Linked DNA regions of Prochlorococcus marinus XMU1411. The protein of the gene in region 2 binds, or shares a complex with, the protein of the main gene of each other region. Links are inferred from orthologs where the notes say so. Each region holds a gene or a part of one and is shown on either strand. Other genes may lie near its edges.

The links. The genes of interacting proteins can lie anywhere in the genome.
Region 1: the proteins of accD (region 2) and accB are in contact, whole or in part, in a solved structure (PDB 8UXZ), measured with the Escherichia coli proteins. The link is inferred for Prochlorococcus marinus XMU1411 from one-to-one orthologs.

The regions. Positions count from the first base shown.
Region 1 is NZ_JAAORI010000001.1:26,643-32,242, forward strand. The notes cover bases 21-3,017. They hold accB (acetyl-CoA carboxylase biotin carboxyl carrier protein), read left to right. Parts: upstream 21-1,264; coding sequence 1,265-1,771; downstream 1,772-3,017. Other genes in these bases: HA145_RS00125 (peptidylprolyl isomerase), read right to left, coding at 21-661; efp (elongation factor P), read left to right, coding at 705-1,265; pdxA (4-hydroxythreonine-4-phosphate dehydrogenase PdxA), read right to left, coding at 1,775-2,782; HA145_RS00145 (SDR family NAD(P)-dependent oxidoreductase), read right to left, coding at 2,806-3,017. Also shown: more of HA145_RS00125, read right to left, coding at 1-20; more of HA145_RS00145, read right to left, coding at 3,018-3,684; HA145_RS00150 (transcription factor TFIID), read left to right, coding at 3,720-3,947; HA145_RS00155 (HNH endonuclease), read right to left, coding at 3,948-4,346; HA145_RS00160 (DUF6554 family protein), read right to left, coding at 4,510-4,959; HA145_RS00165 (AbrB family transcriptional regulator), read right to left, coding at 5,016-5,528. UniProt on the Escherichia coli protein: This protein is a component of the acetyl coenzyme A carboxylase complex; first, biotin carboxylase catalyzes the carboxylation of the carrier protein and then the transcarboxylase transfers the carboxyl group to form malonyl-CoA.
Region 2 is NZ_JAAORI010000003.1:433,868-440,023, reverse strand. What follows is about bases 1,186-3,963. They hold accD (acetyl-CoA carboxylase, carboxyltransferase subunit beta), read left to right. Parts: upstream 1,186-2,022; coding sequence 2,023-2,904; downstream 2,905-3,963. Other genes in these bases: HA145_RS04165 (Gfo/Idh/MocA family protein), read left to right, coding at 3,301-3,963; HA145_RS04170 (hypothetical protein), read left to right, coding at 2,906-3,298; HA145_RS04180 (phosphoribulokinase), read left to right, coding at 1,186-1,883. Outside these bases: leuB (3-isopropylmalate dehydrogenase), read left to right, coding at 1-897; more of HA145_RS04180, read left to right, coding at 987-1,185; more of HA145_RS04165, read left to right, coding at 3,964-4,398; HA145_RS04160 (class I fructose-bisphosphate aldolase), read left to right, coding at 4,502-5,569; fba (class II fructose-bisphosphate aldolase), read left to right, coding at 5,721-6,156.

The sequences.
Region 1 (5,600 bases), on a different replicon or contig from region 2:
CTCTGTTAATAGGTAAATCTTTGTAGAAGTTTTTTGAAGATAAATCTATAAATGCTCCTGCTGTAAGTGGGGCGTTAAATCCATCCACAATAGCTTGCATATCTCCTTTGGAGGTTTTTATATTGACTTTTGCTCTGCCCAGTAATCTTGGTAAATTATCAAATTCGTGGGGAATAGAGTATGGAAATTCATTTGGTAGAAAATATTCTTCTACTTTACCTATTTTATCTAAAGCATCTCTTCGGGTGGCTATAAATGAGTATTTATCTTTTGATTTAGAATAGTCTTGAAGGCTATTAAAATTTTCCTTGAGCTCTAAAAATGTATTTTCAGTAATTTTCTGTTTATCTTTTGGTAATTCTTGAATAATTTTACTTTGGTATTTTTTTAGTAAAGATTGACATTTTGTAACAGTTTTTGCAAGAGCAGGCCATCTTCCTCCTCTGACAAGGTCACTAGTTTCTTCCAATTTGTGTTGAATTTCCTGTAACTCAACTTGCTTGATAGGGAGTGCGTTTCTGAGGATTGCATTAGGGTCTTTTACTGCATTTCCAGTAGGTAAATCAGCTAGTACTTGTATCGGTTTAAATAGAAAAACCTGTGAAAATACAATTAAAAGAATTAAGAAAACTTTGTTCTGATTTGATAAGAATTTTTGCATAGCACTCTTGCAGGTTTATGATCCTTGGGGATGTAATACAGGAATGATTTCCAGTAACGATTTTCGCACAGGTACTACCATCGAATTGGATGGACAAGTTTGGCGCGTTGTAGAATTTCTACATGTCAAGCCTGGTAAGGGTTCTGCTTTTGTGCGAACAAAATTAAAATCAGTTCAAAGCGGCAACGTGGTTGAAAAAACTTTTCGAGCCGGAGAATCAGTACAGCAGGCTATCCTTGAGAAGTCTAACCTGCAGCATACATATGTGGAGTCTGGTGATTATGTTTTTATGGATATGACAAGTTTTGAAGAGACAAGACTCACCTCTGAGCAAATCGGTAAAGGCGCAAAATATTTGAAAGAGGGAATGGAGGTTAATGTGGTTTTCCATAATGGTAAAGTTTTAGAAGTAGAACTTCCAATATCTATTACTTTGAAAGTTACAGAGACTGATCCTGGAGTTAAAGGTGATACTGCTAGTGGGGGCACGAAACCAGCTATTCTAGAAACAGGTGCTCAAGTTATGGTTCCTTTATTTATTTCTGTTGGAGAAATGATTAAAGTTGATACTCGTAACGATAGTTATCTTGGACGTGAAAATTAATGGCTATGAAACTAGATCATGAAGACTTAAATCGCTTAATAGAGAAAATCTCTTCAAGTGATATTCAAGAGTTCTTGCTAGAAGGTGAAGATTTTAAACTAGAAATAAAAAGGAATTTGTTTGATCAGAACCAAGTTATCAATAATTTAGCTTCTAATACTTCATTTGATAAACAAACAATTGCTAATCAAAAAACTATCAATCAGACTATCCCAGTTGTTAATGAGCCTGAAACGCCGCAGGTAGCACCCCCAGGACGCTCTGACCTAACTGAAATTACTTCTCCTATGGTTGGAACTTTTTATCGGGCTGCGGCGCCTGGTGAGGATCCATTCGTCGAAGTAGGAAATAACATTAAGGTTGGTCAAACTATTTGTATTTTGGAAGCAATGAAGTTAATGAATGAAATTGAATCTGAATTTAATGCTGAAATAGTAGAGATTCTGGTTGAAAATGGGACACCAGTTGAATTTGGTCAAGTTTTAATGCGCGTTAAGCAGTCTTGAATTCTAAGTAATTTCTATAGCAGCTTTTATAGCCTCAATCATACTTTGAGATTGAGCAATCCCTTTGCCAGCAATATCAAATCCTGTTCCATGATCTGGAGATGTTCTTATAAAAGGTAAACCGATTGTGGTATTTACTGAGTAATTAAAAGCTATCACTTTCATTGGTATTAAACCTTGATCATGATACATAGCAAGAATGCCATCGTGCTTTTCAGCATTTTTTTCACTCCAAGCTTTTACTGAAGAATTCCAGCAACTATCTGGTGATAAAGGGCCTAATAATTTAATACCTCTATTTTTCTCATTCCATGTAATTAAGGCATCATTGAGCCAATCTTTTTCTTCATGACCTAAAATGCCTTCTTCGCCAGCATGAGGGTTTAATCCTGCTACTTTTAAAGTAGGTTTGTCAGTATAGCTATTACAAAAATTTTTGAATAGATCCAATTTAGAGTGGATTAATTCTGTAGTTAATTTCTTGGGAACTTCACAAAGGGCTATATGGGTTGTAGCTAGTAAGGTATTAAATCTCCAACCTGTAATTGGTGATTTTGCTGTGAATAACATTCCAAAGTTTTTTACTCCACATGATTTTGCTAGTACTTCAGTTTGACCAGAGAAGTAATGACCTGCTAGAGACCATGATTTCTTGCAAATTGGTCCTGTTACAAGTGCCGAATTGGGATATGTTTTTACAATTTCTATTGCTTTTGTTAAATATTGATAACTTGAATTACCGTAACTTGATTGAGGGTTATTATCTGATGAAGAAATTTCGAGATCATGTATCTTTAAATTTTTAGGATTTGCAATGTTTTCTAATCCTAATGATCTAAGGTGGCTATATGTATTTTGTAGATTTTTTTTTGATCCAACCAATATAAAGTCAACATTTTGAGGTATCTCATCAGAACAAAGAGCTTTTAATATTATTTCAGGTCCAATACCTGACTCATCTCCTACGCTTAATACTACGTTCAATGCTTTATTTGTATTTTGACAATTCATAAAAAGTTTTTAAATTTATTTTTTTAACTATTCAGATAGCAATTTTTTAAGCCTATTTTATAATTTTTATAAATTAGTTTATACCCGAGTGTTTCGCATAATAGTTTATTCGAAACTCTTCTATTTTCCATCCAAAAAGATTTAGCTATAGGGGATAATTCCTCTTTTGCATCTTCAAATAATATTGGCTTTGGCATTGTTAAACCAAGGAAATCATAGCAATATTGAATAACTTCTATCTGAGAACAGGGTAGATCATCTGCAATATTAATAATCTGGTAAAATTTTAAGGAATTTTTATTTTGTAAGAGATAAATAATTGCATTTGTTATGTCAGCGACATGAATTCTTGAAAAAACCTGATTTTTTTTTGATATAACACGAATTTTTTTATTTTTTATTGCTTCAAAAGTCGATCGTCCAGGTCCATAAATACCAGGCAACCTAAAAATCTGTACAGGTAAACCAGATCTAATCCATTCTTTTTCACAATTCAATCTCTTATGACTTCTTTGTTGAAAAGGTTTTGGTTCATCAATTTCAGAGACCCAATCACCCTTGCTGTGCCCATAAACTCCTGTTGTAGATAAATATCCAACCCATTCAAGGGATAAACTTTTTAGCTTATCTTTAAGACTTTTTAATACTGGATCGTTTCCATTTTTGTCGGGAGGTATGCAACTAAGAATATGTGTGACTCCATCAAAAATTTCTTTATTAGGAAGCAAGTCTTCTTCGCTGTTGAATACGAAACTATTTGGATCTTTTTTTTCAGATCTTGAACTTGTCAAAGCGGTATAACCCAATTGCCTTATTTTTTTTGCAAAGAAACTACCGCTGAAACCACATCCTAAAACTAAAAATTTATTTTTACCATTTAGTGAACTTGCGGAATTCTTCATGCGACGTTAAAGTAGTACATATGTATTAATTAAAGATGAAGACAACTCTTAGGCCTGATTTAAAATTAAAAACTTATTGCATTAGCAAAAGTTATAGTCGTCTGACAGAAAAAGAAATAAGCTTAATTAACTTTAAATTCTATCAAAAATTATTTGTACTTCTCATTTCATTTTCCACAATTTTAATATTCCCAGAATCGCCAAGAGAATTGGAAAATATATGTGAGAGTTATAACTCTGGAAAAATGTGTAATGTTTGGTAGTCAAGCTGCTCTATATTCTGATCTATCTTTTTCGTTATCTTTATTAACTTGAAAATTAGGATTGGCCCATTGGAGTAATCTTATAGCTAGTCTTAAATCTCCTTCTAACCAAGCTCTTATAGCCATTGCTCTTCGTGGATCATAAAATTTTTGCCTTCTGTACCAATACAAAGCATTTTCATCTGATTTGTCCCCATTACAGGAAAGACATGCAGGGACACAGTTTTCTGTAGTGCTTAAGCCTCCTTGACTTCTTGGTATTACATGGTCAATCGATTCAGATGTTTTTCCGCAATATATACAACTTTTTCCTGTAAACCTATGTATAGATTTTCGCCATTGTCTAAATCTGAACTTAGGACATAAATCCTCTAAAAAAACCGCATCATTAATATGCATTCAGAATATTTATTTAAATAAATAATGGCTTGAATAAATTAAAAGTCAACATTTATCTATCCTTTTAGGTATAAATTTGCAAGCAAAAATATGATTTAGTCTGTTTAGATACAAAATAGTATTTATAAAATTATAAAAATATAACTAACTTTTAAAATCTTTATTAATAACTATATCTTTCAAGTGTTTCATCAGAAAATTCTTCATTAGTTTCTTCTAATTCTTTTTCTAATCTTTTTCTTTTGCTTTCTCTGTCTTTTGCTTCTTTTTCTTGTCTTTCCTCTTCTTTTTCTAAATCTCTTATTAGTTTTCTATTTGGATGAAGTTTATCAAGGTACTCAACACAATAGCTGAAAGTTTCTCTATCTCTAATAACTGATTCAGTAATTTGTGCTGCTGCTTGTTTAGGTGAAACTTTGAAAATTCCACCTTTTTGCTTTTTTATATATGTATATGCTGCATCCCAACTACTTTCATGATCATTTCCTCCATCTCTCATAGTACAAAAAATTTCCGCTCCAAAAGATCCTGCATTTACTTTTAAAGAATGAAATGAAATAGGGGATATAATCCCCAAGGTTACAAAAATTAAATTTTTTCTAAATCCCTTCATTGCATATAAGCTTTCTATTTAAAAATATCTTTTATTGGAAATATGTCTATAGATTTTTAAGATTTTATTATTCCAAATAAGTTTAAGCATTTTACAATTAAAGGTAGAATTAGAAGCACAGTAATTAATCTTACTGCGTGTAGAGTTGCGACTGCAGCCCCAACCCCATACTCTGATCCTACAAGACTCATGCCGCTGATGCCTCCTGGTGCTGCGCCAAGAATTGTTGTTATCACATCGATATTAAGTAATCTGCTTGTCCATAATCCAATTGCTAATCCTGTAATAACTAAAGTAAAAGTTATTAAAATAGCAGGCCTCCACAATGTTTGAAGATCCATTAATGAGTCTTTGGTTAATGATGTGCCGATAACTGTTCCAATACCAATTTCTAAAATTGTTCTTGTGCCTATTGGCCACTCTGCAATATCGACTTTGCCACTGATGCTAAGTATGCTTGCGCCTATTAAAGCACCTGCAAGAGGAGCTGCAGGGATACCTGTTTTTAGAGCTAAAACTCCAAAAATAAAACCTGCAATTAGATAATAGAATAGATTTATGTTTGGCATAAATTTGAAAGATGTTTGACCATAATATTAGAAGAAAATTTATTTGCTTAAGTTTGTAGTCAAATAATATTT
Region 2 (6,156 bases):
ACTTTAGATCAGTGCAAAAAAAGTGATGCAGTACTATTAGCGTGTGTTGGAGATATTAAATATGACTCTCTTTCAAGAGAATTAAGACCAGAAAGTGGGTTACTAAAGTTAAGATCTGCTCTTGACCTTTTTGCAAATATCAGACCTGTCAAAATAAGAAAATCTCTTTTAGATGCAAGTACCTTAAAAAAAGAATTCGTTGAGAATGTAGACCTTATTGTTGTAAGAGAATTAATAGGGGGTATTTATTTTGGAAAACCAAGAGGACATATAACAAATACAAAAATCCCAAAAGCATTCAATACGATGGTTTATGATTCAACCGAAATAGAGAGAATAACTGAAATAGCAATAAAAATTGCTAACCAAAGAAATAAAAAAATATGTTCCGTTGATAAATCAAACGTTCTTGAGGTTAGTCAATTGTGGAGAGATACAGTTTTAAATATCATCTCAAAAGATAAAAATATATCTTTAAGCAATATGTACGTTGATAATGCAGCAATGCAATTAGTTAGAGATCCTAGTCAATTTGATGTTATCTTAACCAGTAATTTATTTGGTGATATTTTAAGCGATTTAGCAGCTATGTTAACTGGATCTATTGGTATGCTTCCATCTGCCTCTTTAAGCAATAATGGGCCAGGAGTTTTTGAACCTGTTCATGGTTCTGCTCCTGATATAGCTGGTAAAAACATTGCAAATCCAATTGCGATGCTTTTATCCATATCCATGATGTTAAAAATTGGATTAAATGAAGAAGAAGCTGCAAAAAATTTAGAAACTGCTGTTGATAAAGTTTTATCAAAAGGATATAGGACAGTAGATTTAGCTGATGGGTCTTCTAAAGTATTATCTTGCAGCGAAATTGGAAACAAAATAATAGATGAAATTTAAAAAAAAATTAATAAATAAAAAAATATTTTCAAGTTGAACATAAAGTTGGCATATGACCTGTCAGAATCATCTAATATTGTTTTTAAAAAATGTCAAAACGTCATCCAGTAGTCGCTGTAACAGGATCTTCAGGAGCAGGAACAAGTACAGTTAAAAGAGCCTTTGAGCATATTTTTGCCAGAGAAGATATTGTTCCCGCAGTTGTAGAAGGTGATAGTTACCACAGGTTTGAAAGAATGCCTATGAAAAAAGCAATGGCAGAAGCTCTTTCAAAAGGTGAAAATTTCTCTCATTTTGGTCCAGAGGCTAATCTTTTTGACAAGCTAGAAGAACTTTTTAAAATCTATGGCGAAACTGGAGGAGGAAAGAAAAGATATTATCTACATAGTCTTGAAGAAGCAGAAGAACATAATACAAGACTTGGTACATCCCTAGAACCTGGGCAATTTACTCCATGGGAAGATATTCCTGAAGGAACAGACGTACTTTTTTATGAAGGTTTGCATGGCGGGGTAGAAGGTGATGGATACAATGTGGCATCTTATGCTGATTTACTTGTTGGTGTTGTTCCGATTACAAATTTAGAGTGGATTCAAAAAATCCATAGAGATAACGCAGAAAGAGGTTACTCAGCGGAGACCATTGTGGATACTATATTGAGAAGAATGCCTGATTATATAAATCACATATGTCCACAATTCAGTAAAACCGATATTAATTTCCAAAGAATTCCCACAATTGATACTTCTAATCCTTTCATATGCAGAAATATCCCAACTCCTGATGAGAGCTTTGTGATCATACATTTCAGAAAAGGGGCAAGAGAGAAATGGGGGATTGATTTTCAATACTTGCTTGGAATGATTAACGATTCATTTATGTCAAGTCCGACAAGTATCGTTGTAAATGGGGGGAAAATGGGTTTCGCAATGGAACTTATTCTTACTCCAATAATTCATAAAATGATTGAGGAGAAAAATAAATAATAATTAATTTTCTAATATCAACTCAAATAATTATATGTTTTTTTTTGAAGTGTTTTAATCTAGAGGATCTCAAATTTTTATATATCTTTCTTGATAAAAGTACCTTATTTAGATTTAAATAGAAAAAACAGGAAATGTTGTGTCATTAATCGACTGGTTTGCCGCAAGGCGTAAAGATCAATTTGTTGGAAAAGTTTCCCAAGATACTGATGAGGGAGATGGTTTGTGGGTTAAATGTTCAGAATGTTCGCAAGTAGCCTATAGAAAAGACCTAATTTCAAATTTTAATGTTTGTAGTAATTGTGGACACCACAATAGGATTAATAGCGATGAAAGGATAAATATAATTGCCGACAAAAATTCATTCAAAGAGTTTGATGGTTCACTAAGTCCTACAGATCCTTTGGGTTTTAAAGATAGAAGATCGTATGCTGATCGAATTAAAGAAAGTCAAGCAGGCACAGGTTTAAGAGATGGAGTCGTAACAGGTATCTGTTCTGTAAATTCAATTCCTTTAGCATTAGCTGTTATGGATTTTAGATTTATGGGAGGATCCATGGGTTCAGTAGTTGGTGAAAAAATTACAAGGATAATTGAGAGAGCAACTTTAGAAAATTTTCCAATTCTTATTGTTTGCGCATCAGGAGGAGCAAGGATGCAAGAAGGTATGTTAAGTCTCATGCAAATGGCAAAAATATCTGGAGCACTAAAAAAACATAAAGAAAAAAATCTTCTTTATATGCCCTTATTAACTCATCCAACAACTGGTGGGGTAACTGCAAGCTTTGCAATGTTAGGTGATTTAATTTTGGCGGAACCTAAAGCTCTTATTGGATTTGCTGGAAGAAGAGTTATAGAACAAACATTAAGAGAAAAATTACCCGATAACTTTCAAACCGCTGAATATCTGCTTGAGCATGGTTTTGTTGATGTAATAGTTAAAAGAAAAGACCTCAAGGATACTCTGACTAAAATTTTAAAAATTCATGGTGTAAAAGAACTTGCAAAAGCAAATATATAATATGAGAATTATTTCAAATTTCTTTTATTTTTCTTTAAGCCTTTTATTTTTTATTTTAAATTTTGCTCCATATTCTTATGGAATAGGAAATGTTGACTGGGTCCTACTAAAAGAAAATAATGAAGGGAAAGAATGGCTTGATAAAGGAAGTATTAAGTCGCTTCCAAATGGCGAAATAAGTGTCTTAACAAAGTTCTTTAAAAATCCAACTAATTCGGATGATGATGGAGAGTTATCACTTTATGTAATGAGAATTAATTGCGATGAAAAAAAGTTCAAAGATACTTCCATAAATGGAATACCTCAATTCAATTCAAAATGGCAGACTTCTAATAATGATGAGCTAATAGATGTTGTTATTGAAAATAGCTGTTCAGTCTTAATTAATAGATAAGAATGAATTCTAAAAATAAAAAATTAAAAATAGCAATTGCTGGATTAGGGTTTGGTAAAAAAGTTCATTTAGAGGCATTAAAAGAGTCTGATTTTTTAACTCCTGTAGCTATTTATCATTATGAGACAAAGCAAAAATCGATCCTAGAAAAAGAAACAGGATTAAAATTCTTTCATAATTGGGAAGAATTAGTTAAATCTCCAAAAATTGATGGAATTATAATTGCAACCCCTCCTGAATCAAGATTTAAATTAGCAAAACAAGCTCTTGAGAATAATAAAAATTTACTTCTAGAAAAACCCGTTTCAATATCCTCCTCAGAAATTGAAGAGCTTCAGAGAATATCTTTGATTAATAATTTAAGCGTATGTGTTGATTTTGAATATAGAGCAGTACCTCTTTTTCTTCAGACAAAAAAACTTATTAATGAAAATATCTTAGGAGATATATATTTAGTCAAATTAGATTGGTTAATGGGCAGTAGATCAGACCCCAAAAGATCCTGGAATTGGTATTCATTAGAAGAAAAAGGTGGAGGAGTTATTGGCGCCTTAGGTACTCATGCATTCGATATGTTGAATTGGTTTTTTGGGGAAGCAATAAATGTTTCTGGCAAGTTAGCAACATCAATAAAAAAAAGACCTTTACCTGATTCATCTAATTTAAATGATGTAACGAGTGAAGATGTATGTTTAGCCAATATAGAAATATCAAACTACAGCTCGAATCTTATTCCATGTCAGGTATCTTTATCATCGATTTCTAAAAATGGTAGAGGATTTAGTTTAGAAATATATGGAAGCGAAGGTTCACTTATTCTTAAAAGCGAAAACCAAAAAGATTATGTACATGGTTTTAATTTGAAATATTCAAACAACGAAAATAAAATACAAAATCTAACTGCAGATTCAAGTTTTAATTTTGAAAAAACATGGACTGATGGGAGAATAGCTCCAGTTTTGAGAATTCAAAATTTATGGGCTAAGAGTATAATTAATAAAACACCTGTAATCCCAGGCTTATGTGAGGGACTTGCTAGTCATAAAGTTTGCGAAGCCATAAGAGAATCTTCTAAAAGTGGATTAAGTATCAAAATTTAAGGCTATACATTTATAAGTATCAATTATCACCCGATAAAGTATTGGATTGATTTTATTTTTTTTTCATATTCTGGAAAAATCAATTGAACTGAATTATTAAAGAATGGCTTTAAATTACTACAAAAATGAGCTTAAAGAAAATGCTCAATTACTAGCTTCTAAAGGGAAAGGGATATTAGCGGTAGATGAATCCACTAAAACAGTAGGTAAAAGACTCGCTGGAATTGGCGTTGAGAATACTGAAGAAAATAGGAAGGCATATAGAGGAATGCTCTTTACTACAGAAGGTCTTGGCAAATATATAAGTGGAGCAATCCTTTTCGAAGAAACTCTTTATCAGAATCACCAAGATGGTGAGTCAATGGTTAAGAAACTAAATGATTTAGGTATTATTCCAGGTATAAAGGTCGATAAAGGCCTAAATCCACTTCCAGGAGCAGGAGATGTAGAAACTTTTTGCTCTGGCCTAGATGGGTTAGTTGAAAGAGCTGCAAAATATTATGAACAAGGTGCAAGATTTGCAAAGTGGAGAGCAGTTCTGCAAATTACAAATGATGGTTGTCCTTCAAAACTATCAATACAAGAGAACGCCTGGGGACTAGCAAGATATGCTAGATCAGTGCAAGAATCGGGCTTGGTACCAATTATTGAACCTGAAATCTTAATGGACGGAGATCATACAATTGAGAAAACTGCAGAAGTTCAAGAAGAGGTAGTTAAGCAGGTTTACATGGCTTGTCAAGCAAATGGAGTCTTTCTAGAGGGAACACTATTAAAACCTTCCATGACGGTAAATGGAGCAGATTGTCCAACTAAGGCCGATCCTATGAAAGTTGCCGAGATGACTATAAAAACTATGGAAAGATGCGTTCCTGCTTCTGTCCCTGGGATAGTATTCTTATCAGGAGGATTAAGCGAGGAGGCTGCTTCAGTTTATTTAAATAATATGAACACCCTTTACAGGAAAGCTTTATGGAATGTTTCATTCTCATATGGAAGAGCCTTACAGCACTCATGCTTAAAGGCCTGGAAAGGAAGTGATGTAGAGGGCGGTCAAAAGGCCTTAATAGCAAGAGCTCAAGCAAACTCAGAAGCCTCTACAGGTTCCTACGTAGCAGGGTCTCAACCTTCATCAGATGAGCAATTATTTGTAGCAGGCTATACTTACTAACTTAAAAATTCTAAAAATATACGCTGGGCCATAAAATTAGTTTCTTTAATTTAGTATTTTGTATATCTAATGACGTGACATTTGATACCTCAGTATACTAAACTCTCGGAACATATAGCTTAAACACTAAGCATCTAATTAATTTTTAATTATGGCCCTTGTTCCCCTTAGACTACTTTTAGATCACGCTGCTGAAAATGGATATGGTATCCCAGCGTTTAACGTAAATAACCTTGAACAAGTTCAAGCAATTATGGAGGCTGCATATGAAACAGACAGTCCTGTAATTCTTCAAGCTTCAAGAGGTGCTAGAAATTATGCTGGAGAAATATTCCTACGTCATCTGATTCTCGCTGCAACTGAAACTTATCCTAATATTCCAGTTGTAATGCACCAAGACCATGGAAACGAGCCATCAACATGTTATTCAGCAGCAATAAATGGTTTTACATCTGTAATGATGGATGGATCCTTAGAGGCAGATGCAAAAACACCCGCGAGTTACGAATATAATGTTGCTGTCACAAAAAAAGTAGTAGATTTTGCTCATTCAGTTGGAGTTAGTGTTGAAGGAGAGTTGGGTTGCT